Regions from separate parts of the Paenibacillus sp. MCAF9 genome, predicted to be linked through region 1. Evidence: riboswitches for the same ligand, from Rfam matches in the RefSeq annotation. Region 1 holds a riboswitch; the other holds the start of a gene.

Region 1 (16,139 bases):
TTATTGCGGATGGCTGCGGAGATTGTCCGGCTTGTCAGCTTCGGAGGAAAGGGTTGGACGAATATTTGGTCCAGCGCATTTAGGGTGAAGCGATGATACAGCAGATTTATCCGGCCGCACAGCATAGCTATAGTTATGAGCTTAATAAGGATTTTCACTTTGCAGCAGCTCACTTCGTACCGAGTGAAGAGGCTGGAAAATGCCAGCAGCTTCATGGCCATACTTATTATGCGAATGTAACAGTTGCAGGCGATGAGCTTGACGAGGCAGGTTTTCTTGTCAACTTCGCTATAATTAAAAGCTTGATTCATGATCGTTTTGACCATTCTTTGCTAAATGACGACAACGAACACTTTAGCAATGTGTTGCCCGATCGTTTTCCTACGACTGAAGTGGTAGCACGAACGATTAGCGACATCGTTCAGCGCCATTTGGATGGTACTGTAAATCGTCCGCAATGCGTTCAAGTCTTTTTGCGTGAAACGCCGACGAGCTATTGTATTTATCGTCCGAAGCGGGAGGCGGTCTAATGATGCCATCCAATAAACGAATTCCTGTAATGGAAATATTCGGCCCTACGGTCCAAGGAGAAGGTATGGTTATTGGCCGGAAAACGATGTTCGTTCGTACTGCTGGCTGCGATTACAGCTGCTCTTGGTGCGATTCGGCATTTACTTGGGACGGCAGCGGCAAAGAAGATATTCGCATGCTGACAGCATTTGAAATAATAGAGCAATTAAAAGAAATAGGTGGAAATACGTTTGAGCATGTGACGATTTCCGGCGGCAATCCCGCACTGCTCCCACAGCTGGGTGAATTTGTTGATGAGCTCCATAAACGAAACATCAGCGTTGCACTGGAGACACAAGGGAGTCGTTGGCAGGACTGGTTTTGGTCGATTGATGAGCTTACGTTGTCGCCTAAGCCGCCGAGCTCTGGCATGAAGACAGACTGGTCGAAGCTTGATGAAATCGTGTCCAAACTGAATCGGAAATCAACTAGCTTTTGCTTAAAAACAGTCGTTTTCGACGAGGACGATCTAGAGTATGCGACATACGTTCACCTCAGGTATCCAATGGTCCCTTATTATTTGCAGGCAGGCAATGGAAACTTGCAGGAAACGGAGCCGCAGCTCTTGCTTCCTTATTTATTGGAGCGTTATGAATGGCTAATCGAGAAGGTTATGCCGAATCAGGATTTAAAGCGGGTGCACGTTCTGCCGCAGCTTCATACCTGGGTATGGGGCAATAAGAAAGGCGTTTAATTCAAAATAGCTAAGAGAGGCGGAAACGAGCATGGAAGGAAGAAGCAAAGAGGAGCTGAGCGGTGTGACGCTGCTAGGCAATCAAGGAACACAATATTTGTTTAACTATGCACCGGAAATTTTGGAGGCCTTTGATAATAAGCATCCGAATCGCGATTATTTCGTAAAATTTAATTGTCCGGAATTTACGAGTCTTTGTCCGATGACGGGACAGCCGGATTTTGCAACCATTTATATATCATACATTCCGGGTGACAAAATGGTAGAGAGCAAGTCGCTTAAGCTGTATTTGTTCAGCTTCCGCAATCACGGTGATTTCCACGAGGATTGCATGAACATTATCATGAATGATTTAATTGCGCTGATGAGTCCAAGATATATAGAAGTTTGGGGCAAATTCACACCGCGCGGCGGCATATCCATCGACCCGTATTGCAATTATGGCCAGCCTGGCACAAAATATGAGCAAATGGCCGAGCATCGCCTCATGAATCATGATTTGTACCCAGAGAAAGTGGATAATCGTTAATTTAGGATTGCAGTTCAAATGAGTAAAAGAGATACATTTATGATATATTTTTCTGAATTTCCCGACTAAGGTCTAGGTGAATTTCATGCCTGAAGTCCATTTCAATTATTCTATTAAAGTCTATACTTAGTTTAGAGTTACTAGGGCGTGTCTGAGAACTCAGAGGACAGCAAATTTTTCCGAATTTTCGTTCCATGCAAGGCGCGTTTGTGAAGGCGTACCGGGGTACGTCAAGCAAACGGAACGAAGCAGGGGGTGAAAAGGCGGTGAAAGGTGCCACTGAACGGGTTTTCAGACACGTCCTGGAGAATAGGTGGACAAACGATGATTAAAAATGCGATATGTATGTCTGTACTGCTTTGCACCATAGCATCGGCGTTAACGAACTTTGGAGTATCTCCCGTTCGAGCGCTAGCAGCTCCAAGCGCGTCACAAGCTGAATATATTAGTATAGATAATATGATTGAGCCCTTCTTGTTGCAGCCGAAGCAGGATGAAAAGGCATGAAGGCTGTTTTAACACAAGCCTAAGCTTGCATGAAAACATGACTAATTAGTAAACGCCGCGACCTATATGGAAGCGGCGTTTGCTGTTTCTAATAGAATGCAATCAGCTCAAGCGCTGTCTGTCCCTATAAGCAAAATGATTGGTTGGGCCATGTCCGCTCCCAATTCCCAGCTTGTCCTCAATAGCAGCTTGAATGAAGGCTTTGGCAGTTCTTATAGCTTCAAGTACAGGTTTGCCTTGAGCAATTTCTGCAGCAATCGCAGCGGAGAAAGTGCATCCAGTGCCGTGAGTATGCTTAGTGTCGATACGTTTGCTTTCCAAATATACAAATTGTTCTCCATCGTAGATGAGATCAACGAGCGGTTCGCTGCTTGAACCGTGGCCGCCCTTAATGACAACATAGCGGGAGCCTATCTGATGGAATATTCGGGCGGCTTCCTCTCGATCGCTTAACGTCCGGATCGGGATTCTTGCGATAAGCTCAGCTTCTGGAATGTTAGGAGTCGTTATAAGCGCGAGCGGCAGCAAATACGTAATCAGTGTCTGAATAGCTTCTTGCTGAAGCAGAGATGAGCCGCCTTTCGCTACCATGACAGGATCAATGATGAGATTATGCCAGTTATATTGCTTTACTTTCATTGCAACGATCTTTATAATCTCTGCGCTGAACAGCATGCCTGTCTTAACTGCGGATGGGTCCAGATCCTCGCCGATCGAATAGAGCTGGCAGCTAATAGCCTCAGCATCCAGCGGGTAGATGCCCTGAACGCCAAGCGTATTCTGCGCAGTCACTGCGGTAATAACCGACATGCCGTAGGTGCCGAGCTCTTGAAATGTTTTTAGATCAGCTTGAATACCTGCGCCGCCGCCGGAGTCCGAGCCTGCAATCGTAAGTGCTTGATATCTTCTCATCCGTGCATCTCCTTCGAAAGAGTAGAATTAATTTACAAGTTTGAAAAAGCATCCTCAGCCTTTATATCCTCTGGCAGCAAGTCGTTATCGACGAGCCAATCCCTTACATTAGACCAAGAAGCAGGCTCCTGATATCCAAATGATTGCTTCCCTGCATCCATGAGAGGCAGAAGAATGTCCAAGCTTTTTGTCTCAATTTCTTTATCGAGAGGGGAGGTCTGGTTCTCATGCTCAAATAAAATCGACAACGATTTTTGTTTATTTTCAGCTACAAATTGTTGACCCTCCGTAATGGCTGCGATGAAGCTTTTGAACAACGCCTGCTTCTCAGCTAGTCCTTGATCACTTGCTACAAGCACAAGCTCGTAATAATCCGGCACGCCAAAATCAGTTGGGTTTATCGCCGTCATGGGATGCCCTTCCTTGGCAAGCAGCAATTGCTCATGATTAATAAATCCACCGATGATCGCATCTACTTTGTTGGTTGCTATAGCTGGAATAAAGGAAAAACCAACGTCAATCATTTCCACATTTTGCGGGTCACCGCCGTCATGCTTAATCATGGTGCGCATCATTGCTTCATACAGAGGGATGGAGGAGAAGCCGACCTTTTTACCAACAAGGTCCTTGGGTGATTTGGCGCTTCCGCCTTCTGGTACCATTAGATGATTAAGCGGATGCCTGACGATTGCTGCAATGGATTTAACAGGAATATCCTCGCCGCGAGCCATCAATACCTGTGGCTGGTAGCTGAGCGCCAAATCAACCTTGCCGGCAGCCACTAGCTTCAACGCATCATTTGTATCCGCGGGCATTTGGATGTTAACCTCTAAACCATGCTTCGCAAAATAACCGTTTGTTTGAGCCGCATAGAGGAAGGAATGCACCGCATTTGGATACCAGTCGAGCATAATGCTAATAGTCTGGGGATTTTGTTTTGCCGAAGTGTCCTCGGGTTTGTTTTCAGTGGGGGCTACGTTGCTGCTGCACCCGTTAAGCACGAGCAGCAGAGAAGCAAGTATTGGAATTATCCATTTGATAGATGCTTTGATGATCATGTATTGAACCTCTTTCTCTTTAGTATTGATTTCTCCAAAAGGACAATGGCAGCAAATAATAAGATGCCAATGAGGGATAGCAGAAAAACGGATGCAAACATGGAATCGGCGTTCAAATTGCTGGACATTCGGCGGCTATAGTAGCCTAGGCCTTCACTGCCTCCAAGCCATTCACCGATGGTGGCGCCGACAACACAATAGACGATAGACAGCTTAAGTCCTGAGAAGAAGGACGGTAGGGCGATGGGTACTTGTATTTTTCGGAAAATACCCCAGTGCGTTGCTCCCATTGTGAGCAGCAGCTCTTCATATTCGCCACCACTTTTCTTAAGCCCGTCATAGGTGCTCACAACGATAGGGAAAAAAGCAGTCAAAAAAACAACAGCGACCTTGCTCCAAATCGTATAGCCAAACCACATAATGAAAATTGGCGACAGAGCGATAAGCGGGATGGTCTGACTGATGACGACAAACGGGTACAGCGCCTTCTCCAGTATTCGAAAAGTGTGCATGCCTGCTGCGAGCGTAGTCCCAATAACAATCGACAATAGAAAACCGAGGGACACTTCTTTAAGCGTAGCCAGCAGATGTTTGCCAAGCAGCAGATGGCCATCTTCGATTAATGCCTGAGCTATTGAGCTAGGTGACGGCAGTATGTAGGGTGGAACCAATCCGAGCTGTGCGACCGCTTGCCAAACGAGCAGTAAGCTAATGAGCAGCAGTATGAATAGTCCGTAATGGCTCAGCCACTGGTTAATTAGAGGTTTGCGCATGCAGTCTTCGCTCCAAATCTTGCCGCAGCTTGATGAAGTCGGGTTCATAATTTTGCTCATAGTGTCTTGGTCTCGGCAAAGGGACGACTATTTCCTGTATCCCTTGCGCCTCGCTAGCAGCACCTGGCAATAAATAAATGCGGTCGCTCAGCAATATCGCTTCCTCAAGATCATGTGTGATAAAGAGGACAGTTTTTCCAAGGTCGCTCCACAGCTCTAGCAGCCACTTATGCATGCCGCGTTTGGTCATGGAGTCAAGCGCGCCAAACGGTTCGTCCAGCAGCAGCAGCTCTTGTCCGGTTACTAGCGTGCGTAGAAAAGCAGCCCGCTGTCGCATGCCGCCTGACAACTCGTCAGGGTAAGCTTGTTCATAACCTGCTAGTCCGAAGCGTGTTAGCAGCTCCATGATTTGGATCGTGTTATAATGGGGATTGCTGCGTGTCAGCTCAAGTGGAAGCAGACAATTGCCGAGTATTGTTCTCCATGGCAGAAGAAGATCCTTTTGCGGCATATAAGCAATCTTGCCGAGACGATTGGGGGCAGGCTTGCCATGCAGCCTAATTTCACCTAGGCTAGGCTGAAGCAAACCGGCCATGAGCTTAAAGAGAGTGCTTTTGCCTGAGCCGCTAGCACCGATGATAGAAACAAACTCACCTGAGTAGGCTTGAAGCGAAAGATTAGACAGTATAGATGTTTCAGCAAGCTTGTCGTAGGTGTAGCTTACTTGGTGAAGTGAGATTATAGCTGTAATACGCATCCCTCCGTAAACAAATAAAGACCCACCCATTTCCGAGGGGAAATGAGCGGGTCTAACGATCACACAAGGCTTGCGCGCATGAATGAATGCTTTGCTGCTCCACTTCCCTCCGCTGGAATGATCCAGATCAGGTTCCAAGGGTCCGGAGCAGTTGCTCCATCTCAGCCGTTAGGCTCCCCTAGTGAAATAAATAGGTTTATATGCAATTTGTATTTTTTCTACTATAGCATACACTGGATAGATGTAAACCATAATTATCCGAAAAGGCGTTGGACAAATGAAAAATTTACTCGTAACGGGCTACCGAGCGTATGAGCTTAATATTTTTAGCCAGAAGCATGAGGGCATTGTTTATATAAAAAAAGCGCTGACAGGCAAGCTGGTTCCACTTATAGAAGATGGGCTTGAGTGGGTGATTACCCCGGGTCAATATGGCGTGGATTTGTGGGCGTGCGAGGTCGTTATTGCGCTGAAGGAAATTTATCCTCATTTGAGACTTTCAATTATTTCGGCATACAGCAATCCGGAAGAAAAATGGAAGGATGATAAAAAGGAGTTTTATCAGCAGGTTTTAAAAGGGGTCGATTATTACGCTTCGGTCAGCAACCAGCCGTATAATGGCATTTGGCAGTTTACGGCTAGGGACGAGCTGCTATTTCGGAAAACGGACGGCATTCTGCTCGTTTATGATGAGGATGCAGGCGAGGGCAGCCCCAAGTTTTTTAAAGAAAAAGCGTTAAAGAAACAGCAGGCTGAGGGCTATGGTTATTTCAGCATAAGCTCAGAGGACATTCAGAGCATTGCGGATGACGATAACCTGTATTCGGAAAATTGACGATGAATGGTAGTTGAGTAAGAGGAGTTTATTTCATGCTGGCAGGCAGATATCTGTCAGCTTTTTTTTATGCGCCAAGCTGACTGTTTATGCTATTGAGATACATTGGGATTGACAAATAATAGGTGGCGTATTATTATCTGATTAGATAAATATCTAATTATACATAAGTTAAATTTGCTTGGTGGAGGAAGAGGTGGCGAACAGTGCAATTAGATAAGGTCGTAGCCTATCATAAGGCATTATCCGATCCGACGAGAATTAAATTGTTGATTATGCTGGCTGAAGGTGAGCTTAATGGACAGGTGCTCGCAGAGAAATTAGGCGTGACGCCTGCTACGATTACGCATCATGCAACCAAATTAAGAGAGGCCAGCTTAATTAATGAACGCAGAGAGAAAAATACGATTTATTTTTCGTTGAACCATTATTTTATTAAGAGCAACGCTAATGCGGCGGCGGAGCTCATTTACCGGAATGCAGGTGCAGAGAAGGGAGTGGACAACATGGAGGATAGCAATAAGAAACTGAAGGATTCAGTCATTCGCAACTTTTTTACAGCAGAAGGTAAGCTGAAGCATATGCCGGCTCAGCATAAGAAAAAATTGATCGTGCTTCAGCATATGGTTTCTCATTTGACGAGAGGGAAACAGTATACAGAGAAGGAGATTAACGAATTTATCAAAGGTTATCATGATGACTTCGCGACCATTCGCAGAGAGTTCATTATGCATCAATTGATGTTTAGAGAAAATGATATTTACGAATTGAATCCGCAAGAAATATGGGCGAAGTGGGAGATTCTTTCGTAAGCGGAAGTTGTTTTTGACAATAGCGGACATCAGATGCCTTATTTGCTTTATTTCTCTTCTATTGGCATAGGTTGCGGACATAAAGGCCGTTATTTGGCAATAATCGTTATAAATGACTGCGATTTCTGCTAAATAACGGACTCTATGTCCGTTAGAAGCTAATATGGCCTTTAAATTTGAAAATAAGGGCTTCTATGTCCGTTAGAAGTAAAACTGAACTCATCGAGCGGCTGCTGTGCTACTGCGTCATAAAGGAAAAGTAATTTTTTATCGAATGTAGTATCTTCTGAAGGATATCTGAAAGATAAAGTACATAATAAGAGTGGATTACAAAAGGAGCGAACACATATGACGATGGTAGAAGGTACTAAAGAAAACCCATGGAAATTAAAAACACCCCCTCAGACATCTGAATATGAAATGTATAAGGATGAAAAGGACGGTAAAGAAATTTTAGTATGCACAGTTGGGAAGACGGTGTTGCATTATGATTTCCGCTGCATTGATGACTTAAGCGCGATGCTCAAACAACATGGTGACTGGATTGAGCTTGGCAGCGCCGATGAGCAGAAGCCTGCTAAAGAGGGTACTGTTGAAGCATGGGGACGCTCGTCTGAAAACCCGATTGGCGGGTGGTATGGATTGAAAAAAGGGTTGCGCGGCAGATTCGGAATGTATCTTCCACCATTAATGGAGAAGCTGGGACTTGCAGAAGTAGAGCATAATCCAAGGAATAATCGGATGAAGTCCATTTAATCGCAGTGGTGTGAAAACTTGAAATGGGACGAGAACCATACAATCCTATTGTGAATGATTATTGAGATCGAGTGATTGGCTGCCGCAATGGCAGCTTTTTTTTATTGTAAGAGTGATTGAGAACTTACAAATATTTGTATATATTTATTTTAAAAGAATGATTAGGAGGGTTATTCCTTGACATCCTCACAATTGAAACCCGGTAAACTAAAACCCGGAGATACCATTGGAATTGTTTCACCATCCTCGCCTGTTGCTTTTTATTGCCCTAACAGATTGAATCGCGGAATAGCTGCTTTAGAAAATATGGGATTTAAAGTAATTACAGGACAGCATAGCAGGAAGAGAACAGGTCACACGGCTGGCAGCCTAAATAATCGTTTGGATGATTTTCATCATATGATTCGAGACCCGGATGTAAAAGCAATTATCGCTACAATAGGGGGATACAATTCACATCAGCTACTTGAAGAATTAGATTATTCGCTGATTAGCAGCCATCCGAAAATTATAATGGGGTATAGTGATATAACTGCACTTTTAGCAGGCATACATGCAAAAACAAATCTTATTACATTTATGGGACCCGCTATTATGCCGCAATTTGGAGAATTTGGCGGACTTATTGATTTTACATACCATTCCTTTGTGAGAACCTTAATGAAGGATACACCAATTGGAATGATTGACTCCAGCGATCATTGGACCGAGGAACATTTAAGCTGGGACATTGACGATTCACGCCCAAGAGCGATCGTCCCTAATACAGGCATGAAGATTTTAAAGCCAGGGCATGCGAGAGGACCTATACTAGCTGCGAATATGGGAACAATTCTCCTGCTGGCAGGTACGCCCTATTTACCAAGCTTCGAGGGTAAAATTTTATGTCTAGAAGACGACGAGAGTGAGCAGCCAAGTACAATTGATAGATATGTTACACAATTTCGCCAGATGGGTATCTTTGATCAAATTTCCGGTCTGATTATTGGAAGATTCCATTCGAATGTAGGATTTAATGAAGAAGATTCATTGCAAGAGCTGCTGCAAAATGCAACGAGAGGATACGATTTTCCGATTATATATGATGCGGATTTTGGTCATACGGACCCTATGATTGTACTTCCAAATGGTGTTGAGGCTAGTTTGCAAGCTAATGAAGAACGAGGGATACTTTTTTCGATTGAAGAATCCGCCGTGCAATAATAAAATCTACTATATATCATTTATTTCAATACATGAAATTGTGAATATTATTTTGGACAGAAATCAGCTGTTGTTTTAAACTAGAATAGAATTCATACGTTAATTTGGAGGGAAAAATATGAAATTAGAAAATCAAAAAGAGATCCTGACAATCGTTAATTCAGATGTTACAGCTTCCAGCTTCAAAAATGTTTGTGCGGAGCAGGTCACGCTTAACTGTTGCAACCTTAGCGGTATGAATATGAATGATGTGAATTTAACGGGATTACATATCTCTGATGCTAATTTGAGTGAGTTTGTTATTGACGGTGCACAGTGGGGCGGAGCCCATTTCCGCAACATTGGATTCGGTAATCCAAATCAGCCTGATGTTGAATTCAACAGAACACCTGTGCAATTAACCAATTGTAATTTACATCAAAGCGTATTTACGGATTGCAATTTAAAAAACGCTAAATTGGACAACTGCGATATTTCTGGTTTAACTATAAACGGAATTGATATCGAAGGTTTAATTAAACAGTTTGAAGCTATGGAGAAAAAATAGGAATAAAGCAGCTTTATCCAGCGAGGCACAATTACTTAAAGCCGTAAAAAGTTCGCCAACAAGGCAGCCTTTTGCGGTTTTTTTAGAATAAATGGGATGAGTTTTGCGAGTAGGAGTTGTTCGCGATTTAGACGTGTCAGTAACGGACATGGAGGACGCTATTTTTGCGGTTAACGTACAATCGGTTTGCTAACGGACATAGGATACGTTATGGATGTGAAAAGAAGTAAAATTATGACTTTTGAAGCTGAATAAGGTCCTCTATGTCCGTTAGTTTGCAAAAAAGGGTGAAAATGTAGCAAATAGAGTACCTGATGTCCGTTAGCAAAGCAACATTGATCTAGATTGTCACGTCTCTATAATATCTGATCGAAAAATAGGAGGAGAGCAGCTATTCGAAACCATATTTTAACTGCTTTGCCGATTCATTTGTTGGCATGGGCAATGATTCTTACGGCAATGTTATTTGATCCATTTCAATGGTTTTTAAACCCGATCGTTAATAATACTCCAGCTTTTTTAACCGTTTCAAGATGGTTGGCTCAATCATTGCTCATAACGGGACTAATTGGCTTCTCCATATATAAGTTAAGAACGAGTCCCCAGCTGACAAGAAAAGATTTGAACGTTGTTTCCGTACATGTTTTGTTTTCTATTGTTCATATTGCAGTCGTTAGTGCGGGTATTTTTATAGCGGTCGGCTTTGAAGATTTATAGTATATTTTTATCATACATAAGCAAATGGATGCTGCGAATTAAATGTATTTCTATATGAAGGCTGCCTTGGGGCAGTCTTTTTGTATTGTTAGGTCGGCCTGATTGAACAGTGAAATTGAAGAAATTGGTCAAATGGATGAAGTCGATAAAGCGGTTCTTGAGTGGTGCAAGGTTATCTCTGCTAAAGATAAAAACGAATGAAATAGTGTATGACAAAACAACGTTGACATCTGGGCAAAGAAAAACTTAATAAATAAAATATATTTATTGACACTTTCATTTTTTAGCTGGTATACTATGGAACATTACTCATACCCGATTAAAAACATCGGAATTAGAAGCATGGAGGCAATGTTCATGAAAAACACAAAAGCATCATACACAAAACTGCTATTAGCACTCCTCTTATCTTTCTCTGTTATCTTTACACAATCAGCAGCCTTTGCGGCTCCGTCTGAAGCAGCGGCACTAAAGGAAGATGGCGCAGCACAGTATAAGCAGTTTTTGAAAGAAAAATTTAATGTCAGCCTCTCCAGCAAAGTGACGAAGGGTGAATTCATTGAAGCAGTAGCTGATATTCTTGGTTACGAGCCATCAGGCAAAGAGGTCACTTTCTCCGATGTAAAGCCAGATAACAAGCTTTATCCGGCAGCGGCAGCTTTGTATGAGAAAGGCATTTTGTCTGGCCCGGCCATTCAAGGCGATCAAGTACTTACAAGCGCTGTAGCGATTTCCATTGCGGTAAGAGCAGCAGATTTGAAGGAGCTTGCTTATACATACCCGGCTGTTAAAGTAAACAAAGTACTAACGAAGCTGAACGTTAAAAGCAGCGCGCTTGGCACAAAAGGTGCGCAAGAAGTTGCAGCAGCAGTAGATACAGGATTGCTGCCAGTTGAATTTTACACAGGCTTCAAACCAAAAAATGCAGCAAGCGATCAATTGATCCACACGCTGCTTGGTAAAGTGCTTATTACAAAAGGTCTTTACAAAAAGTATATCGGTTATGTTAACGACAACGATATTTTCCAAAAGCTAAGCAGCGCTTACGAAACTTCTGATATTATCGATGCGCCTAAGCTGCAAAAGCTGGTAAATACTGCTTTGGAGCAAAGCTTGATCACAGGCTACAACATCAAGGACTCCCGTTTCAATGCTAACTTCATCGATTCTTTGTCTCTAATTTACGGTCATTCCGATTTTAATCACGCGATTCAGCTTATTGGTTTGCTTCGCAGTGAAGGCCTAAATGCGAAAGTGCAATTCGAGCCAAAAACATCCGCATTTATTTTTCTAGCAGAATGGGGCAACCCTGGTCCAAACGTAGTTAAAATTTCAAATGGCAACTATATTTCGTATTCCAAAGAGTATGACCTTGAATTTGAATTTGCAACTGCGGCAGATAAAGCAGCTTTCCAAGATGTTGTTCTAGCTTATGCGAAGAAAGATAAAGAGGATCAAGCAGGACTTATCGTTGCATCATGGTGGCAGCCGCTTTACTACTCACAAACTGCACTGAAGGATTATGAAATTATTACGAACAACTTTATTACAGATCCAGACAGCCCTTATACTGTTAACCCGTTCTCGCTTAATGAGGATTCTGCGAAGGTCGTTGCAGGATTTAAAGCCATTGATCCTAATGTCATCATTACGCCTACTCAATTCTGGGTAGATAAGCCATTCTTTAGATATTTGCATAACGAAGCGGCTTAATAAGATTATTTGGCAAAATAGTTACGATGAAGCAGTCCTGACCATCATTGATGGTTAGGGCTGCTTTGTGTTATCGTTCAAGAAAAGGAGCTGGTATTTGATGACTGCAATTGCGCATGCTTTGGAAGCAAAGTTCAGGGAGCACGCCAATCCGGAGACGGCTCAGCCTATGGAGGCTTACATGCGCGGCCAATTTATTTTTCTTGGCCTAAAGACTCCAGAGCGAACGCAGCTGCTGCGCGAGTTTTGGAAGCAAAATGAAAAGCCAAAGGGCGAGGAACTGCTGCAAACTGCAGAGCAGCTTTGGCTGCTGAACGAGCGAGAGTTCCATTATGTGGCGATGGGTTTGATGGAAAGATACAGCAAAGAGGCTGAGCCTTCACATATCGACAGGCTGGAGCGGTGGGTAACGACCCATTCTTGGTGGGATACCGTTGATTTTCTAGCAGCGCATTTAGTCGGTAGTCAGCTCTCGAAATATCCGGAATTAACAGCGGAGTATACGGAGCGCTGGATCGATTCAGATCAGATGTGGCTCCGGAGAACTGCTTTGTTGTTTCAGCTTAGGTACAAGCATGATACGGATACAGATCGGTTATTTGACTACATACGCCGCACGAAGGACGAAAGCGAGTTTTTCATTCGCAAAGCGATCGGCTGGGCGCTTAGAGAATATGCAAAAACCGATGCAGCCTGTGTGCATCGGTTTGTAGAAGAAACGCCGCTCTCGCCGCTTAGCAAGAAAGAGGCGTTAAAGCATATCGTTTAGCTTAACGTCAATTTGACTCATCGAGCTGCTGCTTTGAAGAGAAATAGTACAGCCACGATGCTGCAATGGCGAAGGCGGCAATGACACCCATTCCCCAAAATATATTTGAAAATGCGCGGCTAAGCGGAATACTGCTTTGTGCCGCGAGAACGATACCGCTAATCGCTACGCTGAAAGCACCGCTAATGAATTGCGACAGCTGGAATAAGCCCATTCCAGCACCTACATGCTCACTTGGTAAAATTCTTGACAGCTCGTTAGAAACGCCCGAGTTTAACGCGGAGAAACTAACGCTCATCACGATATAAATTGCCATGACAACGTAGATGGATTGATCCGCGAACAAGGCGAAAGAAACAGCAGCGAGCAAGAGAAAGCAAGGAGTTAGCCGAAGCAGCAAGCTGTTGCCGTGTTGATCAATGATTTTTCCAATGCGATTGGAGGAAAGCATAGCTACAATGGCTCCCGGAAAAATAATGAGACCTGCTTGACCTGGTGTCAGCTTGAACAGGTGAATAAGCACCTGAGGCAGCAAAAAAAGTGTAGAAAAATTGTTAATGTAAGATACAACACCAAGTGTAATCAGACGAATATACCTTTTATTGCGGAACAGAGTAGGTTGAACAAAAGGATTCACTGCACGATTAATCCGTATCCAAAATAAGATTAGTGCAAGTATTCCGCCAATAAGAGCAATTAAAAAATGGTTCGTAATATAGAGCAGAACACCTGTGGAGCCAATTCCGACAAGCGCTGCACCGAGGATATCGAAGGACCCCTTGTTCGTTGCTTCAACCGGCAGCAGTCGATAAAACACAGGAATGAGTAAAAGTGAGATTCCAGTAACGATAAACAGATCGTTCCAGCCTAAATATTGTGTTATAGCACCGCCGATGACGGGGCCTAAACCAAGGCCGAGTGATGCAGCCGAAGTAATAAGTGCCATGGATTTGCCCCGGCGAGCAAGTGGAATGAATCGTGTAATGAGCACGATGGTTAAACTAAGGACGGAGCCCGCTCCGCAAGCTTGAATAAGGCGCGCGACAAGCAGCAGTACATAATGATGACTAAAATAACCAAGCACTGATGCGCCGCCCATGGCGATTAAGCCAATCGTGAGCAGCAGACGAATCGGAACAAAGTCAGAGAGTCTGCTGTAGGTAATCGATGAAATGGCAAATATAATAGAATAACCCGTTATGATCCATGAAGCTGCCGATGGGGATAGCATAAACTGAGCCGTGACTTGAGGCAAGGCCAGATTAAACATCATCGTATTCATGATCACAATAATTACGGTTAAACCTAGCAGCGGGATAACGAGACCGTCTCTAAAGGCGGGCCGCTCCTCGGTGAATAAGGGTGGGGCAGTAACAGCGGCACTGTTTCTCATATAGAACCTCCAAAGTTGTCTCTTTATCTATTTTCATTGTACGAATATTATCGTACAATGAAAATATAGCATGAGCTATGGTATAATGCAATAAGTACTTAATGAGAGAGGTGCGTATGCCTTTGAAAATATTATTCCATCCCAATCGTGAGGATATTGAGCTTACTTCTGTTTTATATGCATTAAGTGATCCTATTCGGCTTAGCATTGTTGTCGCTATTGTTAAGCATGGCGAGCAGTCCTGCGGCCACTTTGATCTTCCTGTCGTAAAGTCTACAATGACGCATCATTTTCGTACATTGCGTGAAGCGGGTGTAGTGAATGTTAGAAAGCAAGGCACCCAGCATTTTTTGACGCTGCGCACAGAGGATTTGGATGCTCGGTTTCCAGGCCTGTTAACGGCCGTTATTCAACCGGCTTCTGTATAGACTAAAGTAAGGACTATTTCTTTTCTCGCCCATATACGCTAAAATAAGGCTGTACTTTGGCAACGAGAGAAGGAACAACTGTGGGTACACGCAAAGGCTTAAAACTTCGATTCGTCTTGGGGCTGTTCGTAATCGGCTCTGTTATCTTAACCGCCATCATCGGCGGTTATTTTGCATGGACGACAAATAAGACTTCACTAACGTCGGGTTATTTGGAAAGCAATTATCAATATGCGCAAAAACTGTCCTCTAATACGAAAGAATTATTGGATATTATTAGCAACAATGTTGATGCCATAGCTGCAAGAGCAGGCATACAAAATATATCGCAAAAGGAATTGGATAGCTGGTACGATGCGAATGAGCAATATTTTAATGCGATTATCATTGTGGATTCCAATCGTAAAGTGATGTTATCTAGTTTGTCAAGCGGAGGAGTCAAGGCAGGGGCAGTGCTGAACTCTTACGCATCGAAGCAAGCGGTTGAACAGAAAAGACCGCTTATTTCAGAGCCTTATGTTGGGTCAACAACAAACCAGCTTCTTATGCTAATTTCTTCACCCATATTTAATGAACAAGGCGAATATGAAGGTTTTGTAGCTGGAACCATTTATTTGAGCGAGAGCAACGCGCTTAGCAAATTGCTCAACGAACATTTTTACGGAAACGGCTCTTACGTCTACGTAGCAGATAAGCAAGGCCGCCTTATTTTCCATCCGGACCAACAGCGAATTAATGAAAAAATTGCCTCAAATGAGGTTATTAATAAGGCATTAGCTGGCCATAGCGGATCGCAGGAGATCGTTAATTCAAAGCAGAATCGTTATTTTGCGGGTTATGCGAACGAGTCGATAACCGGTTGGGCCATCGTTGCACAAACGCCTGCATCAATTATTGATAAGCCGTTAAATGAATTGATATGGAGTATACTGCTGCAATTTCTCCCGTTATTTATCGTAATCCTGCTGCTTGCGTGGTATGTTTCCCATTTAATATCGAAGCCTCTATTTGAACTAGCTGCTTTCTCAGAGGAAGCGATTTTATCAACAAAGGCGATACGTTCCAAAATGCCCAAAACAAATTCTTACATCTATGAAGTGAGACAGCTTAATCAAAGTATAAATAACCATTTTAATTTACTGAACAAGGAAATCCGATTGGATGGG
Region 2 (16,139 bases), on a different contig from region 1:
ACAACCCGCGTTTACGTAGGCAGATATGACTCATTGGGCTTGCAGGTCTGGGGAGACAATGAAATTACGGTCAAGTCGATGGAAGTATGGGAGATGAATGCATTGACGGGTGAACCGGCTGCTCCGGTCTATGTACCTGATAACTGGGACAACTCGGTGTACACCGATATTACGGATTTGTCTAACCATGACTTTGCTACAGGTGATTTAACAGGCTGGATTACAGAAGGAGACGCTTTCCAGGAGGCTCATGTGACTAATACCCAGCTTTTCTGGGAGACGATCTACTTCAATCCGTCACATAAAATTCCTGGCGGCTATCATTTGTGGGGCTTTAACGAGGGGGCGGGCGGTGACAGCTTGACGGGAACGTTGAAATCACAGAATTTCGTCCTCGGCGGTAACGGCAAGATTAACTTCCTGGTTAGCGGTGGGCGTGATATCGATAAGCTATATGTAGCGCTGGTGCGGGCATCGGACGGCAAAGAGCTGTTTAAAGAGACTGCCACGAATTATGAGGAGTATCAGCGTAAGATTTGGGATGCGTCGCAATATATCGGCGATGAGCTTTACCTGAAGGTGGTTGACCAATCAACCGGCGGCTTTGGTCACATTAATGTTGATGACTTCAATGTACCGGTTAAGGTGATCGATCCAATCAACGAAGGTCCTACCAGCCCGCCAAACAACTCTGTGGTGACTGCAAGCAAACCGAATAATCAGAGCAGTTTGTCATTTGAAATGGCTAAAGGAGAACGGCAGCTGCTGTTCCCGGTTAAAACAGCGGGAAATGACGGCAAGAACGCTTTGAAGATTAAAAATAGCGGGACCGAAATTGAAGTTCCCGTAGAAGTATTAAAAGATTTGCAGGGGCTGGTTACAAAAGACGAACTTGAACATGCGCAAATCTCATTTGAAATGGACTCATTATCTGCTGATCAGTTCAAAGAACTTCTTGATCGTACCAAAAACAAGAATAAAGCAGAAATATCTGCTTTAGGAGATGTCTATAATTTCAAATTATCTATTATAAAAGCCGATGGAACAGTTCTGCAGCTTAAAAAATTCTCCAAGCCGGTCACAATTAGGCTGAGTGTAAATGAGACTTCTCATCAGACACAGAGAGGCATTTATTTTATCACTGAAGACGGTAGCATGGAATATGTCGGCGGTGCGAGTGTAAACGGTAAACTGATTGCGGAAGTAAGCCATTTCAGTATGTATGGCGTCTTCAACTATGACAAATCGTTTGATGATATTCAGGCGTCGTATTGGGCCTATGATGTAATAAAAAAGATGGCCGCCAAACAAATTGTTTTTGGTGTAAGTGAAACGTTATTTGCACCGAAACAATTCGTGACCAGAGCTGAATTCGCATCGTTAATCGGCCGGGCTCTCCGGCTGGAATCCTCGAAGCCAGCCTCGTTCAAGGATGTTGTTCCAACTAAGTGGTACGCTTCGTCGATTGCTGCAACATCAGAAGCCGGAATAGTATCCGGAAGAAGTGTTGATACATTTGCGCCGGAGGATGCCTTAAGCCGGGAGGAGATGGCGGTTATGATTCTCAAAGCTTATGAATTCCATACAGGATGGAACGCTTCAACAAATGGAACGAACAGTTTCAAAGATGCCAGCCAAGTTAGCAGCTGGGCAAAGGATGCGGTCTCAGCTGTGAAGGAGCTTGGCTTAATCAGCGGCCGCGGTAACGAATTATTTATGCCACACGATAAAGTGAACCGCGCAGAAAGTGCGCAAATCCTTTCGCTATTGATTGATAGTATCGGAAATTACTGAAAGGAGAAAACAGCATATGAGAATTTTTCTATCGGCCGGATAATGCGTGGGTAGGGGATGTTATTCCTTATTAAGAAGATGGGGAGTTTAGCTATTCTATCTGCATGGTTGGAGAGATAATCACCGCGAGGGACTTGAACATGGCTGGCATTTACTTAGAACAAAGGATTTCGTGAATTACAGGGAAGACGGGGCTTGAAAGATTGAAGGCGGGACCGGACATATTCTGAAAGTAGACGATGTCTATCATATGTTTTATTGCATCTTTCCCTAAGGAAAACAGTTCGCCTGCCATGCCATCAGCAAAGATATGAAAACATGGGAGCCGGTCCCCGAAGATACTTTTGGTATTGAGAAAACTGTTGATACGACTTTGTAAATAAAGAGCATGCTCAGTGATTCAATCATGGAGTATGCTCTTTAGTATGGAATGAATTTTCTCCATTAGTGTCACATAATACCAGTGCATACAATGTCCGTTTTCATTGAAAGCAAAAGCACGTTAACGAATATTAGTGGAAACTTGCTTGTTGTTGTTGTCATTCTTCCTCAGACTGATTCTGAGGAGGTGCTTGCGAATCTCAATCATCCTCTAATATGGCTCCTTCGATGTCTACGATCTGGAACCATTCGCCGTCAACCATGAATCGTCGTTTTAGCTCGTCGATACGCTCCACAATACCAATGACGTTGAGCAACTCCAGGGGGTGATACAGTCGGATGGATACTTTCTTCCTTCCAAGCAGTGATTCCGAAACAGCTCGGGACACATGTTCCCACTCTTGATCGTCGAGTTGGATTCTATCGCGGCGTTTCGCAGCATCCGACAAGCCATTGATGGCCAGTTTGTGTTCTGGCAACATCATGCGGCTGGATTCCCACAAGCCGTTGCCTTCAAGCTTCTTCCTCACTTGTAGTGGCCTCCTATCTTTTTGGAACGATCCATTGCCTGACCGGCCGGTGTCGCTGATACCGCCCTAAGGATGATCGAGTCTCCGTATTTTTCCTTAATTGCGTCTGTGGCGCGCTCCAAAGCCATCCATTTCTCTCGATTCTGGTCGAACAGCGACAACTGGTATTCATCGTCAGCGGTGAAGCCCGACAGGCTAACCCCGACCTTGCGCACAGGCAGACCGTCCCAATGACGCTGCAGTAGTTGCAAGGCTGCGCGGTAGACCTGGTTTGTGACGTTACTCGGATCGACCATCTTCATCTGGCGGTTAAAGCCGCTCGGTCTGTCGTAATCTGCGCCCATGCAGCCTACAGATACGACATGCCCCATGTAGCCTTTGCTACGGCAACGTTGGCAGACAAGTTCCGTCAACTCGAGCAGCACCGTACGGATCTCCTCTAGCTTGTAGTAATCGCGCGGCAACGTCATCATATGCCCGACGGATTTGGGTGCTACACTATGCGTGCCTGGCCGTACAGGACTATCATCTATACCGTTCGCAATACGCCAGTACAATTCAGCGTTGATGTCTGAGTTGCGGCCAAACTTGCGCCGCATGAGCACCTTCAATTTTTCAAGAGGTGTAGCTGCAATCTGTCCGATTGTTTCAAAGCCCATTGCGTTAAAATGTCGTGTCATACGACTACCGACCATAAACATCTTTGCTACCGGCAACTGCCATAAGGTGTCGGCCAGTTTATCAGGTGTTAGTGTATACATGCCAGCATCATTTTTCTTCGCGTAATTGTCGCAAGCTGTCTTAGCCAAAATCTTTGTAGGTCCGATACCAAATCGTGTGTAGATGCCTGTCTCAGCTTGTATTTGTTTCTGAATCAGAGCGGCCAGTTCTTCAGGCGAACCGTATAGATGGAGCGAGCCTGTCACATCCAAAAATTGCTCATCAATGGAGTAGGGTTCCACTAAATCAGTGTAAGATTCGTAAATGCGTGTAATCATTAGCGAAACGTCGATATAAAGCTGCATACGGGGCTTGATGATGATTAGGTCTGGGCATTTGGCTAGAGCATCCCCTAGACGCTCGGCTGTCGTAACCCCATGTGCCTTGGCGATTGGACATGCAGCGAGTATGATGCCTGAGCGGCGTTCTGGGTCACCAGCCACTGCCAGTGGCTTATCCTTGTATTCTGGGCGCTCTGACTTCTCTACAGAGGCATAGAAAGAGAGACAATCTGCCAACATTATTACAGGCTCCAAGGTACCACCTCCAAAATGAGAAAGTATTTTCGTTTTATTGTATACCGAATGTATGTTCGTGATGCGAATGGTAGAGCCTACTTGTTAGCTATTTCAATAATACATCTCGAAAAAATGAGCATAAATTAGAGGAATTGTGCTCACTTTTATTTATGCTCACTATACATATTTCAAGAAAATACTGATTTAACTAGGGATGAAAGGGTTTTCTGTATTTATGCACATACATTTTAATATAGATACCAAGCAGTACAACTTTGATCTCCTCCAGCTTCTCATAGTCACGCGGGCGCACATCAGTTTCAGCCAGCGATATTCGGAATGCTCCGCCTTCTCCACCGATGCATAAAACGATTGGCAATCCGCAAGCATAATGACTTTGTTAAGAGACATTTCGGCTCACCAGCTCTGCTGCTAATACATTTGCCGCAAGAAAGACGCGCTGTGCGCCGGAGTCTATACAAAAGGCTCTGACATAACCGTCTCTCACAGATAGGACACGAATTCTTCGTTTCGTAAACTTGCCTTTTTTGCTCATATAAATCACATCTACGACACAACCGACTAGGCTGAACCATTTTTCCATTGTCATGATGCATCTCCTCCATAACAAGAACGTTTGTTCTTATTATATACAGAACGCACGTTCTTATACTAGAGGTTATTTGTGGTTATTATTGACAAGGTTTGGTTGGGAACAGCTTCGCAGTCCAATTAGGCGTACGAATGCTATACGCGGAGCAGCACGGAAACCAATCACAAATAGGACAGTACATATTTACATCCATAATGCGCCAAAATAGAAGCAACATGGAAACGAAGGGTGCCGTTATGAACAAACAAAACACAGGTAGGCTAACGCCGTTTAGTCCGTCGCTGCATGCGAATGTCAAAACCATTCGCGATTGCTTCGGCAACAGCACGGATATCATAATCCGAATGTTTCGCAGCGATGCGGCTCCAGAACGTGAGATTGCCATTATTTATGTAGATGGAATCGTGAACTCACAAATCATTAATGAGAGTGTCATGGAGCCGTTAATGTCAATGAGGCTGCCGCAGCATGCTCATGTGAAGGGAAGCAAGCTGCTGGAAGCGCTTCGCAGCTGCGTCGTATCAATCGGCTCGGTACAGAGTGTGGACACACTAGAGTATGCACTCCAAAATATGACGGACGGATTATGTGTCATTATGGCGGATGGCAGCGCGGAAGCGCTGACGGCGGATGTGAACGGCGGCGAACAGCGCAGTGTTACGATTCCTCAGACACAGACCGTGATTCGTGGTCCGCAGCATGCTTTTGTAGAAAACATTCAAACGAACATCAGCTTGGTCAGGCGGATAATACGTTCCTCTGACCTTCATGTGCAAGTGCACAAGATCGGTCAGCAAACGCATACGAACGTAGCCGTTATGTATTTGCATGGAATAGCAGATGAAGGGATCGTTAAGGAGGTTTACCGCAGACTGGCGGCCATTGACATTGACGGTGTGCTGGAGAGCGGATACGTGGAAGAATTTATTCAAGATGATACGTTCACGCTGTTCCCAACGCTTTCAAATACAGAGAGACCGGACTCCGTGGCAGCAGCGCTGCTGGAGGGAAGAGTAGCGGTAATGATAGACGGCTCGCCTATGGTCTTAATGGCCCCGACTACATTTTTTTCGTTTTTTCAATCGCCAGAGGATTATTATCAACGATATGACATTGCATCCTTCGTTCGTCTCATCCGTTACGGTTCATATATCGTGTCGATTCTGCTGCCTGCCTTGTATATCGCAGTTACAACCTTTCATCAGGAGATGCTTCCGACAACGCTTCTTATTAGTCTAGCGGCGCAGCGAGAGGGGATTCCGTTCCCTGGACTGGTTGAGGCGTTGTTGATGGAGGTCACTTTCGAGGTGCTGCGAGAAGCAGGATTACGAATGCCGCGGGCGATTGGGCCCGCCATATCTATCGTGGGCGCTCTCGTACTCGGCCAGTCGGCTGTTCAGGCGGGCATCGTGTCAGCGGGTATGGTGATCATCGTATCCTTTACGGCGATTTCCAATTTTGTAATGCCGGAATTCAACATGGCGGCCACATCTCGTATTATTCGCTTTATCTTTATGATTATGGCCGGTATTTTTGGGTTTTTCGGCATTTTCATTTCTGTATTGTTTATGCTGATCCATTTGGTATCGCTGCGCTCGTTCGGAGTGCCGTTTATGTCTCCGCTGGCACCAGGTCCTACCAAGCAAGGACCATGGCGAGATGTGTTCGTCAGGCTGCCATGGTGGGCGGTCGTGCTTCGACCTCTAGATTTGAATCTGCGTAATCCAAGGCGGCGGCCGAACGGAAAAAAACCGCCGGCACAGCGTCATTCCGATAAGGCGTAATGAAAGGGGGAACCTGCCATGAAAAAATGGAGGCTGCTGCTGCCGATGCTCATTTGTTTGCTGGCAACGGGCTGCTGGAATCGCATAGAGCTGAATGATATTGCGATTGTTTCTGCTACCGGCGTTGATTGGAAGGATGGGAAATGGGTGTTGTCGTATCAAGTGGTCATACCGGAAGCCATTTCCAGTCAAAGCGCGAGCAACAGCACAGCGGCGGTCCATGTTTTTTCCACGCAAGGGGAAAGCTTCAGAAGCGCGGTCAGCAAAGCAAGCCAGGAGACGTCGCGGCGCCTCTATTTCGCACATAATCAAATTGTCATTATCGGTCAGGCTGCTGCGCGCAAAGGACTGGGACCACTCCTAGATACCTATTTGCGCAATCATGATTCCCGCGAGACGGTGAGCGTTTTCTTGTCAAAGGGAAGCGCGCGCCGGATGCTCGAACAATTGATTCCGCTTGAGAAAATTCCAGGCGCAGCCATACAGCGCATGATCAATAATGAAGAGATGAACAGCTCTGCCTTTCGTCAAATGACCATTCATAAAGTACTGCTGGATTTGCTGGGAACGACAAAGGCCACTGGCATACCCGGATTAATTGTGTCCGGTACGAAAGAAAGTGTGGACAATGCAGGGCAGCTTGCATACACCAGTACACCGTCAAAGGTGAGATTGTTTGAGCTGGGCCTTATTGAAGGCGACAAGCTGGTAGGCTGGATCAACAACGAAGAAAGCCAAGGCGTGATGTGGCTTGCAAATCAAGTAAAGAAAACGACGATTTCATTCGCATGCTCAGCGGATAAGAAGCAACCGAAAAACTCATCTATTCGCATTACGCATTCGGATACAACGCAGACTCCTAAATCTTCAAGTGGCAATTGGCTGATGGATGTGAGCGTAAAGGCGACTGGAACGCTGATGGAGTACAATTGCGAGGGCGATCTCATGAATCCGAAAGAAATAGAGAAGATACAAAAACGGATTGAGGACGAGATTGCAGCAATTATGCAAAAAGGCTGGAGCGCTGTCAGTAAGCATAAAGCCGATGTAATCGGCTTCGGAACGATCATTCACAATAAATATCCAAAGCAATGGTTAAAAACGTCGGGCAGTTGGTCGGAGCAGTTTTCGAACATCGAAGTAAAGATGAAAGTTAAGGTGAATTTGAATTCAACTGGCCTTAGCGGGAGTGGATTTAAGAAGGCGCAGGAAAAGGACCACCAATAACATAAGCAGAAAGGAGACTATATGCAGCAGATTGGCAAAAACCAGCTTTCGATTTTGATCATCGTTTTTTTAATAGGCAGCACCCCTTTGTTCGAGCTCGGCATACAGGCGAAGCAGGATGCTTGGCTGGCGATGACGCTTGCTGCAATTGCTGGTCTGCTGCTTATCGTTATGTACGTCCAGGTGCAGAAGCGTTCCCCGAATTCGGAGCTTGCTGAGCTTTATGTTATACACTTCGGAAAATGGATCGGCGGCTTTGTAGGCATACTTCACGCGTTATGGTTTGCTTATGAATCGATGCGCAACGTACGGGACGTCGGAGAGCTTACGATGACGGCGCTGCTCACCTTTACGCCGAAATGGATTGTTATGCTGCTGATTATCAGCGCCGCCGCTTATACCGTCAGCAAGGGAGTGGAAGTATTTGTCCGTGTCGTACAGCTTCTATTTCCGGTTGCAGCGCTCAGCTATGCTTTTATTATTTTGCTCCTGTTTGTTGCCAGGTTGCCCAAAATAGCACATTTGCTTCCCGTTTTTGAACACGGAATTGGGCCTGTCGTGAAGGCAGCCTTTCCAGATTTATTATCCTTTCCATTTGGACAAATGGTTATTTTTTTCGTTTTTTGGAAGCACGTGAGCGAGAAGAAAGGGATTGGGCCAGTCACTTACAAAGCCTATATTGGCGTATCCTTATTTCTAATTCTAATGAATATCATTACGCTATGCGTATTAGGGCCAGAGCTGTCCTCGCTTACAGCACTGCCGCTGCTTGAGGTTGTGCAGTTAATTAGGCTTGCTAATATATTGGAGAGGCTTGATGTGCTTGTAACCTTGCTTCTGTTCATCGGTCTATATGTTAAAATGACTGCGCTATACATGGCATCGGTATTCATGTTCAATATGATCACTGGTATTGCCTACCGATATTGTGTGCTGCCCATTGGTCTCATTATTTATGGGGCGTCGTTTATCGAAGCCAATAATACTTCCCATATTTGGATTGGACTCGATGTTACGCTGAAGATTGCGCCGTTGTTCCAAATTGTGCTGCCGCTGCTTATGCTTTTCGTCGGAATACGCAAGAAATACAAAAAGGCTGCATGATTGAAAGTTGCGCGCAGTGCTCACCCAAGCGGATAGGCTGACATATTTTATGAGTAAGTGAGCCGTTTATACTTGCTTGAGGAGGATACGCGTGAGCGATGCCAATAGCTGCATGACAAGCATTATTCTCGTTACCTACAATAAGCTTGAATACACGAAGCAATGTGTGGAAAGTATTCGGAGACATACGCAAAGAGGCAGCTATGAGCTGATTATTGTAGATAATGGTTCGACGGATGACACGGTAAAATGGGCTAAAAGCGAGAGCGATATCATCGTAATCGACAATGGCTGCAATGCTGGTTTTCCTAAGGGCTGCAACCAAGGATTGGCCGCGGCCTCGGGCGATCTTCTGCTGCTGCTAAATAACGATACAATTGTAACGCCAAGCTGGCTTGACGGTCTCAAGCGCTGCTTATTTAGTGATGAACGAATCGGGGCGGTCAGCCCCGTTACGAATTCGGCTTCCTACTGGACGACGATCCCGGTCGACTATACGACGATAGATGAAATGGAGCTGTTTGCTTCTGCACTGCATGCCAACCCTGACAGAACAAAATGGGAGGAGCGCGTGAAGCTGGTTGGCTACTGCCTTCTGCTGCGGAGAGAGGCATGGGAGAAAACGGGATCGCTCGACGAGATTTTCGGAATTGGCAACTTTGAAGATGATGACTATAGCCTCCGGCTCCGGCTGGCGGGATATAAGCTGATGCTGTGCGGCGATACGTTTATTCATCATTACGGAAGCGTCTCTTTTAGCTCAGAGCCAGAACAATATGTACAAAACTTCAGAAAAAATGCTATTGTTTTTATGTCCAAATGGGGCTTTGACCCTGGTGCTGCAACGTATATTAGAATGGATTTCAGCACCGTAATTGAGCGGGAATCGCATGAGTACAGACGCGAGAATTGCTCGATTATGGAAATAGGCTGCGGGTGCGGAGCTACGATTTTGCATATGAAAAAGCAATTCCCATCCGCAATATGGTACGGAGTTGAGCGTAATGAGCTGGCGGCTAGAGTAGCAGAAGCTTCGGGAATTACCGTATTCCGCTCGATTGATCCGAAGGATTGGAGGCTGCCTGCTGAAGGTCTTGACGGCATCGTAATCGGAGATGCTCATGCTTACGGGACACCGCAAGCCATGAAAAATCTAGTTCGTCTATTAAAGCCTGGCGGCTGGCTAGTCGGGTGCTTTGCCAATCGCTATTATTTCGACAATATTCGGCAATATTTAGATCCTGCTAATGCACAAGCACAGCATCAAGCAGCATCACAGTACTCAGCAGAACAAGTTGGCCAGCTTTATTTGCAGGCCGGTTTTACCTATGTGAAGATTACACGTGCGGATAATAAACCGCAGGAGCAGCTTGAATACATCCATCTGCTAGAGCAGCTAACGTCTGAAGAGATGTCAAAAGAGCTGGCAGCTGCATACTTGCTCGTATATGGACGCCTTGCTCCTGCAGCAGAGACCCAAGCTACAGCAGACTTAGAAAGTTCGACGGCTGATGAAGAAGCAAAGCTTGAATGGCTGGATGAGCATGTTGATCTAGGGCAATGACAGCTGGTGCAGGAGCTGCACGTTCTGGCTGCCTTATATAGTAAGAGGATGAGTATCGTGGCTTGATGATAATCATTTTCAAAAAAAACTAGCATTAAATGCGGGTTTTGCTATACAATGAATGGTATTGACGAAACCGAATATGTTCCGGGGAGCTGGTTAGGCCGGCTGAGAGGGGATTTTCTATACAATTCCGACCCGTTAAACCTGATCTGGATAATGCCAGCGTAGGGACAGAAGCTCTGTTTAGCAAGCAGGCGAGATCAAATTGATCAAGCATTTGCTGTATAAACAGCTGCACAGCCAATGATATGGCGTCCTCCGGATTAGGGGGACGCTTTTTTTTTGTTGCGATTAGAATGATGCAGCCATGGAACCGGATACTACGAGGAGTCGTCGCCTATAAGAATCGAAGCATGGAGAGGGGAACAACATCATGAATCAGAAAAAAACAGGGCATTTGTCGTGGAAAATCGTGGCCGCGATGCTAGTGTTCGTATTGGCGCTGGCAGGCTGCGGCGGTGGCGCTGGGAACAAGGGCGAACAGCCGAAAGAGCAAGAGGGAACAGCGGACAAGCCGCTAGAGAAGGTACAGGTTGTACTCGACTGGACACCAAATACGAATCATACCGGACTTTATGTAGCTAGAGATAAAGGTTTTTTTAAGGAGCAAGGCCTGGATGTTGAAATTATTCAACCAGGACAAAGCGGTGCCGATCAAATGGTCGCTTCTGGCAATGTACAGTTTGGCGTAAGCTATCAGGAGTCAGTCACGATGGCGAGAATTGCCGGTGTGCCGCTCGTATCGATCGCTGCTGTCATTCAGCACAACACCTCAGGTTTTGCTTCTCCGCTTGCAAAGGGAATCGATTCACCTGAGAAATTTGAAGGGAAAACGTATGGTGGCTGGGGCGCTCCTGTTGAGGAGGCGGTCATTCAATCGCTTATGCAGGAGAAGGGCGCAGATGTGAGCAAAGTAAATATGATAAGCATCGGCGACGGCGACTTCTTTACGGCAGTGAAACGGGATATTGATTTTGCATGGATTTACTACGCATGGACTGGCGTGGAAGCAGAGCTGCGCGGCGAGAAGATCAATATGGTTTATTTAACAGATTACAGCGACAAACTGGATTATTATACGCCGGTAATCGTGACGAACGAAGGTTTGATTAAGGATAAGCCGGAAACCGTCAAAGCGTTTACTGCTGCCGTATCCAAAGGCTATCAATACGCGATCAGCAATGCGGAGGATGCAGCAGAAATTTTAATAAAAGCAGAGCCGGATTTGAACGCAGAGCTTGTGCGCGCCAGCCAAAAATGGTTAAGCTCCAAATATCAAGATGACGCGCCGCGCTGGGGCGAACAGAAGCTAAGCGTATGGGAAAACTATGCGGCATGGATGTTTGAGCACAAGCTGCTGGAGAAGGAACTTGAAGCGGAGAAGGCATTTACGAACGAATTTTTACCACAATAAGCAATTCGAACATACGGAGAGCGGGAAAGCCCGCTCTCACATACAACAAAGAGAGAAGGAAATCCGATGGCTAATGCATTAGTAAGCATTCAAATTTTACCGACAACACCAGGCGGCGAGAGCGTTATTCCCTACGTAGATCGTGCCATTGATATTATTAAAGCGGCAGGTGTTCCTTACCGTGTAGCACCGCTTGAAACGACGATGGAGGGTGAGCTGAGCCATCTGCTCAGCGTGGTTCAGTCGATGAGTGAGGCCATGGCGGAGATGGGCTGCCCGTCCGTTATTTCACAAATTAAAATTTACTACAATCCGGCAAACGGCGCTTCCATGGGCAGGCTGCTGGAGAAATACCCAGATGGGCAATAAGAAATTGATTTGGTCGAAAGTATGGAAACCGGCAGCGCTTCTGATCGTGCTGATTGCCTGTTGGCAGGCGGCTGCATCGCTTGGATTATTTCAACAATGGCTCATTCCTTCTCCGATATCAATCGTGAAGGGTGCTATCGCTATTTGGCCAAGGTTAATGATGCATACGGGAGCGACAGTGCAGCTGACACTTATCGGATTTTTAGGAGGATCGGCGGTGGGCTTATTGCTCGCCGCTTTGCTGCATTTAATTCCCGGCGTTCGATCGGCGGTGTATCCACTGCTCGTGCTGTCGCAAAACGTACCCATCATAGCGATTGCTCCAATTTTGACGATGCTGCTAGGCTATGGCATGCTGCCAAAGGCGCTGCTGGTCATCATGGTATGTTTTTTTCCCATCACGGTTGCCATGCTGAGCGGGCTTATGAATACCGATGCACAGCTTCGCAACTATTTGCAAATGATCGGTATTCGCAAATGGCAGCTGTTTTGGAAACTAGAGCTTCCTCATGCGATTGTTCATTTGTTTTCGGGCTTGAAGATTGCGGCCTCATATAGTGTGTTAAGCGCAGTTGTTGCCGAATGGCTTGGTACAAACAAGGGTCTTGGCTCATTTATGCTTATTTCGTCCAAAGGTTTTATGCCAGATCGTGTATTTGCGGCAGTTGCTATCATCGTTGCGCTGAGCTTGACTTTATTTGGTTTAGTAACGCTAGCGGAGCGTCTTGTCATACGTTGGCGCCCTGAGAAAGAGGTGAGCTGACAGTGGCCAATCGTACTGGGCATCATTCAGTGACGCTTCAAACGCAAAATATTCGGATGAAGTTTGGCAAAGGACAGATGAGCAAAGAAGTGCTTGGCGGATTATCCATTTCAATAGCAGATGGGGAGTTCGTATCGATTGTAGGGCCGTCCGGCAGCGGTAAAACAACCTTGTTTCAAATTATCGGCGGTTTGGAACGTCCTACGGAAGGCGAAATATGGATCGATGGCAAGCAAACGACGGGCGAACGCGGACATATTTCCTATATGCCGCAGCAATCGTCGTTGCTTCCATGGCAAACCGTTGCCGGCAATATAGAGTTGTCGCTTACGATCTCTGGCGTTGATAAAAAACTCGCGAAGGCGAGGACAAAGGAATGGCTCGAGCGAATCGGGCTGCAGGAATATGCGGATTCTTATCCGCATGTGCTCTCTGGAGGAATGCAGCAGCGGGTTTCTTTCCTCCGGGCACTGCTTGCTCCGCAGAATCTCATGCTGCTGGATGAACCGTTTGGTGCACTGGACGCCTTGACGCGGCAGCAAATGCAGCAGTGGCTTATGTCGATCTGGGAGCTGAACAGAAGATCGGTGCTGCTCGTTACCCATAGTATTGAAGAGGCTTTGTTTCTATCGGATCGGATTATTGTGCTGTCACCATCGCCGGCAGTGGTGCTGGAGGAGTTTCAAGTGCCATTCGAGCGTCCGCGCCACGAGTCTTTATGGACAGACCCACGGTTTTATGCGATGAAGCAGCGCATTTATGATCTGCTTAAGACGGGTGCGAAGGAAGGAAACGTATAGATGGCGATACAAACAAGCAATGATCCGCACGAAGGGCAATTGTACTCGGAATTTCCTCAGCAGGAAGGCACATGCATAGACGCGCATATTCATATTGATTTGTATGAAGCAGAGCAGCGTGATGAGCTTCTAGAGCGTGCGTTCGCAGAAGGTGTAGAGCTGTGATTGCCGTATCTATGCATTTGGAATCGTCTATTGTGAACCGTGACATTGCCCTGCGTTACGCAGGACGTGTGCACCCTGCTTATGGTTTCCACCCAGAGCAGCCCATACCTGCCGATATGGAGCTTGATGAGCTATTCGATTGGATTCGTTTGCGTCATGAAGCAGGGGAACGGTTTGCAATTGGCGAAGTAGGGCTGCCGTATTATACGCGGACAGAAGCGCAGCAAGCTGGGGAAAATATCGTTTTTGATGAGAATCCATACCTGCAGCTGCTGGATCGTTTTGCTGCGCTGGCAGCCGAACTTGATCGTCCGATTGTATTGCATGCAGTATATGAGGACGCCGGCAAAGCTTGCGACATATTGGAGCGGCATGGTGTTCGCAGAGCGCATTTTCATTGGTTCAAGGGCGATGCTGAGGTTATTCGCCGAATGGCGGCAAATGGCTATATGGTGTCGATAACGCCAGACGTCGCTTACGAGGTAGAAATACAGCAGCTTGTAAGGGATTATCCCATTGAGCTGCTGATGGTGGAGACGGATGGGCCATGGCCGTTCGAGGGGATCTATGCGGGTCAGACGACGCGGCCTGCAATGGCTGCAGATGCAGCAAAGCATATTTCGAAAATAAAGCAGCTGCCAGCTGAGCAGGTTGCGGAAATAATGCTAGTCAATACGCGCCGCTTTTATGGGCTCCTATAGTATTCAATTCATACAGAAAAGGCCGCTCCATCAGAATGAATAATCTGAGGATGCGGCCCTTTTATATTTAAAATACAAAAAAACATAGTGGTAGAGACGACCTTTCATACCACTTTGTCCATTGCCACTTGCTCTTTCACAGCATACAAAGATAAGGACAGGGTAATAGATGGCAAGCCAAAGTGGACAGCAGAAAGGAGACAGACGATGGCACAGCTGACGAAACAACAATTTATTGAACAATTAGCTCCGACGGTTATAAGAATAAAGCGAGAAGGATCAACGATGTTTCCATCTGTACGTTTAGCGCAAAATGTACTCGAAACCGGCGGTGTTATTCACCCGTGGTACAACTTAGGCGGAATCAAGGTGGGCAGTGGACAGACGAATGCATATTGGCACGGAGAAGCGGTCGTTAAAGGAACATGGGAGGTCGTCGATGGCCGAAGCGAGAGTACTCGCGCTGCTTTCCGAGCCTATGAGAGCGTCTATCATTTTTATAAGGATCTGGATTTGCTGCTTGCTACTTCGCGTTATGAGCGTGTTCGCAAGGCAGTGACGCCAGAACAGCAAGCTGACATGCTGTACGCATGCGGCTATGCGACAGATCCGGCTTATCCAGCCAAATTAAAAGCCATTATTTCGCAGTATGGGTTGAAAAAATATGATGTTTTAGGCAGCACGCCGCTGCCTAAGCCAGAGAAGCTGAAGGATGCAGAGCTTGTTGTCGTTTTGTACAAGGGAGAGGTTATTTCAGATGGCTACTTGCTCAAGGGTACAACTTGGGTACCGGCAAGGCTGCTTGGTGAAGCGCTTGGAGCGAAGATTGATTGGACAGGGAAAAAGGTTACCGTAAACGGCAAAGAGCTCGACTCGATTTTGTCCGAAGCAACAGGTTATGTCCAAATACGGGATCTGTCCGCAGAGCTTGGGTTAACCGCTAGTTGGGAGCCAGCTGCGCGAGTCATATTGCTGTCGCAGGTGAAAGCAGGCAGTTAGTTAAGCGATTTAAGCTTCTGCCATCCTCTACAAAATAAGCGAAAAGCCAGCGGATCATCCGTTGGCTTCTCTTGTTGTGGAGCAGTTTGGAAATCATGCTATGGAATGAGCAGTTTATTTGCCTTTCTTGGATGCAGCCCAAAAAGCGAGTACGACAAGGGGGATAAAAATGTACCACGGAATGGTAATTGTACCGCCAACAATAACAGCGAGCACCATCACGATCAAGACACCGAGAATAATGTAAAGACAGCCTCTGCCGAACGTTTCCATCATTAATCGCCTCCTAAAGCTTAGGTTTTGCCGGGGCAAAACCTCCTTCGCAAGCAGTTACTTCTTGAGAGTATATTCGGTAATAACGTTTTTATGGGTGATATGGTTCCAAAAATTGAAGGGACAAAGAGGCTGCTGTATGAAATCAAACGGCCCAAAACAAACAAAAAAATGACCCGCATCGCTGCGGGCCGGTGTCCTAGATCTATATATCAACAGTGGGGTTGATGTCTCTAAGTATAAAAAATGAACCTTAACGCAGCCTTAAAAATGTTTGTCGGTTTGTTTACAATAGCGCTCATTACGAATGGCAGGAATCGTCCAATAGGTTGCTATTCTCCAAATCCACTCCATCGG

What was found. A riboswitch is a leader RNA that binds a small molecule or an ion and turns the genes downstream of it on or off. The one in region 1 is predicted to bind thiamine pyrophosphate.
Region 2: linked by a shared signal. The riboswitch ahead of AB4Z45_RS24835 (ABC transporter substrate-binding protein) and the one ahead of AB4Z45_RS30295 (ABC transporter ATP-binding protein) in region 1 are both predicted to bind thiamine pyrophosphate.

The regions. Positions count from the first base shown of each region.
Region 1 covers NZ_JBFREL010000040.1:24,495-40,633, reverse strand. The annotation lists gene queC (7-cyano-7-deazaguanine synthase QueC) at 1-83, shown strand, start outside; gene queD (6-carboxytetrahydropterin synthase QueD) at 93-530, shown strand; gene queE (7-carboxy-7-deazaguanine synthase QueE) at 530-1,264, shown strand; gene queF (preQ(1) synthase) at 1,296-1,793, shown strand; gene AB4Z45_RS30315 (hypothetical protein) at 2,118-2,300, shown strand; gene thiD (bifunctional hydroxymethylpyrimidine kinase/phosphomethylpyrimidine kinase) at 2,403-3,212, opposite strand; gene AB4Z45_RS30305 (ABC transporter substrate-binding protein) at 3,245-4,270, opposite strand; gene AB4Z45_RS30300 (ABC transporter permease) at 4,267-5,043, opposite strand; gene AB4Z45_RS30295 (ABC transporter ATP-binding protein) at 5,024-5,800, opposite strand; TPP riboswitch at 5,888-5,990, opposite strand; gene AB4Z45_RS30290 (DUF1273 domain-containing protein) at 6,078-6,635, shown strand; gene AB4Z45_RS30285 (metalloregulator ArsR/SmtB family transcription factor) at 6,842-7,447, shown strand; gene AB4Z45_RS30280 (DUF6855 family protein) at 7,796-8,203, shown strand; gene AB4Z45_RS30275 (S66 family peptidase) at 8,381-9,406, shown strand; gene AB4Z45_RS30270 (pentapeptide repeat-containing protein) at 9,525-9,953, shown strand; gene AB4Z45_RS30265 (hypothetical protein) at 11,028-12,383, shown strand; gene AB4Z45_RS30260 (DNA alkylation repair protein) at 12,484-13,152, shown strand; gene AB4Z45_RS30255 (MFS transporter) at 13,160-14,545, opposite strand; gene AB4Z45_RS30250 (ArsR/SmtB family transcription factor) at 14,668-14,973, shown strand; gene AB4Z45_RS30245 (sensor domain-containing diguanylate cyclase) at 15,054-16,139, shown strand, end outside.
Region 2 covers NZ_JBFREL010000023.1:59,361-75,499, forward strand. The annotation lists gene AB4Z45_RS24795 (S-layer homology domain-containing protein) at 1-1,794, shown strand, start outside; gene AB4Z45_RS24800 (YolD-like family protein) at 2,376-2,705, opposite strand; gene AB4Z45_RS24805 (DNA polymerase IV) at 2,702-3,946, opposite strand; gene AB4Z45_RS24810 (hypothetical protein) at 4,344-4,553, opposite strand; gene AB4Z45_RS24815 (spore germination protein) at 4,793-6,340, shown strand; gene AB4Z45_RS24820 (Ger(x)C family spore germination protein) at 6,359-7,567, shown strand; gene AB4Z45_RS24825 (GerAB/ArcD/ProY family transporter) at 7,589-8,671, shown strand; gene AB4Z45_RS24830 (glycosyltransferase) at 8,763-10,235, shown strand; TPP riboswitch at 10,374-10,486, shown strand; gene AB4Z45_RS24835 (ABC transporter substrate-binding protein) at 10,672-11,712, shown strand; gene AB4Z45_RS24840 (thiamine-binding protein) at 11,779-12,081, shown strand; gene AB4Z45_RS24845 (ABC transporter permease) at 12,071-12,844, shown strand; gene AB4Z45_RS24850 (ABC transporter ATP-binding protein) at 12,847-13,644, shown strand; gene AB4Z45_RS24855 (hypothetical protein) at 13,645-13,809, shown strand; gene AB4Z45_RS24860 (TatD family hydrolase) at 13,806-14,510, shown strand; gene AB4Z45_RS24865 (glucosaminidase domain-containing protein) at 14,718-15,509, shown strand; gene AB4Z45_RS24870 (hypothetical protein) at 15,624-15,785, opposite strand; gene AB4Z45_RS24875 (DUF418 domain-containing protein) at 16,047-16,139, opposite strand, start outside.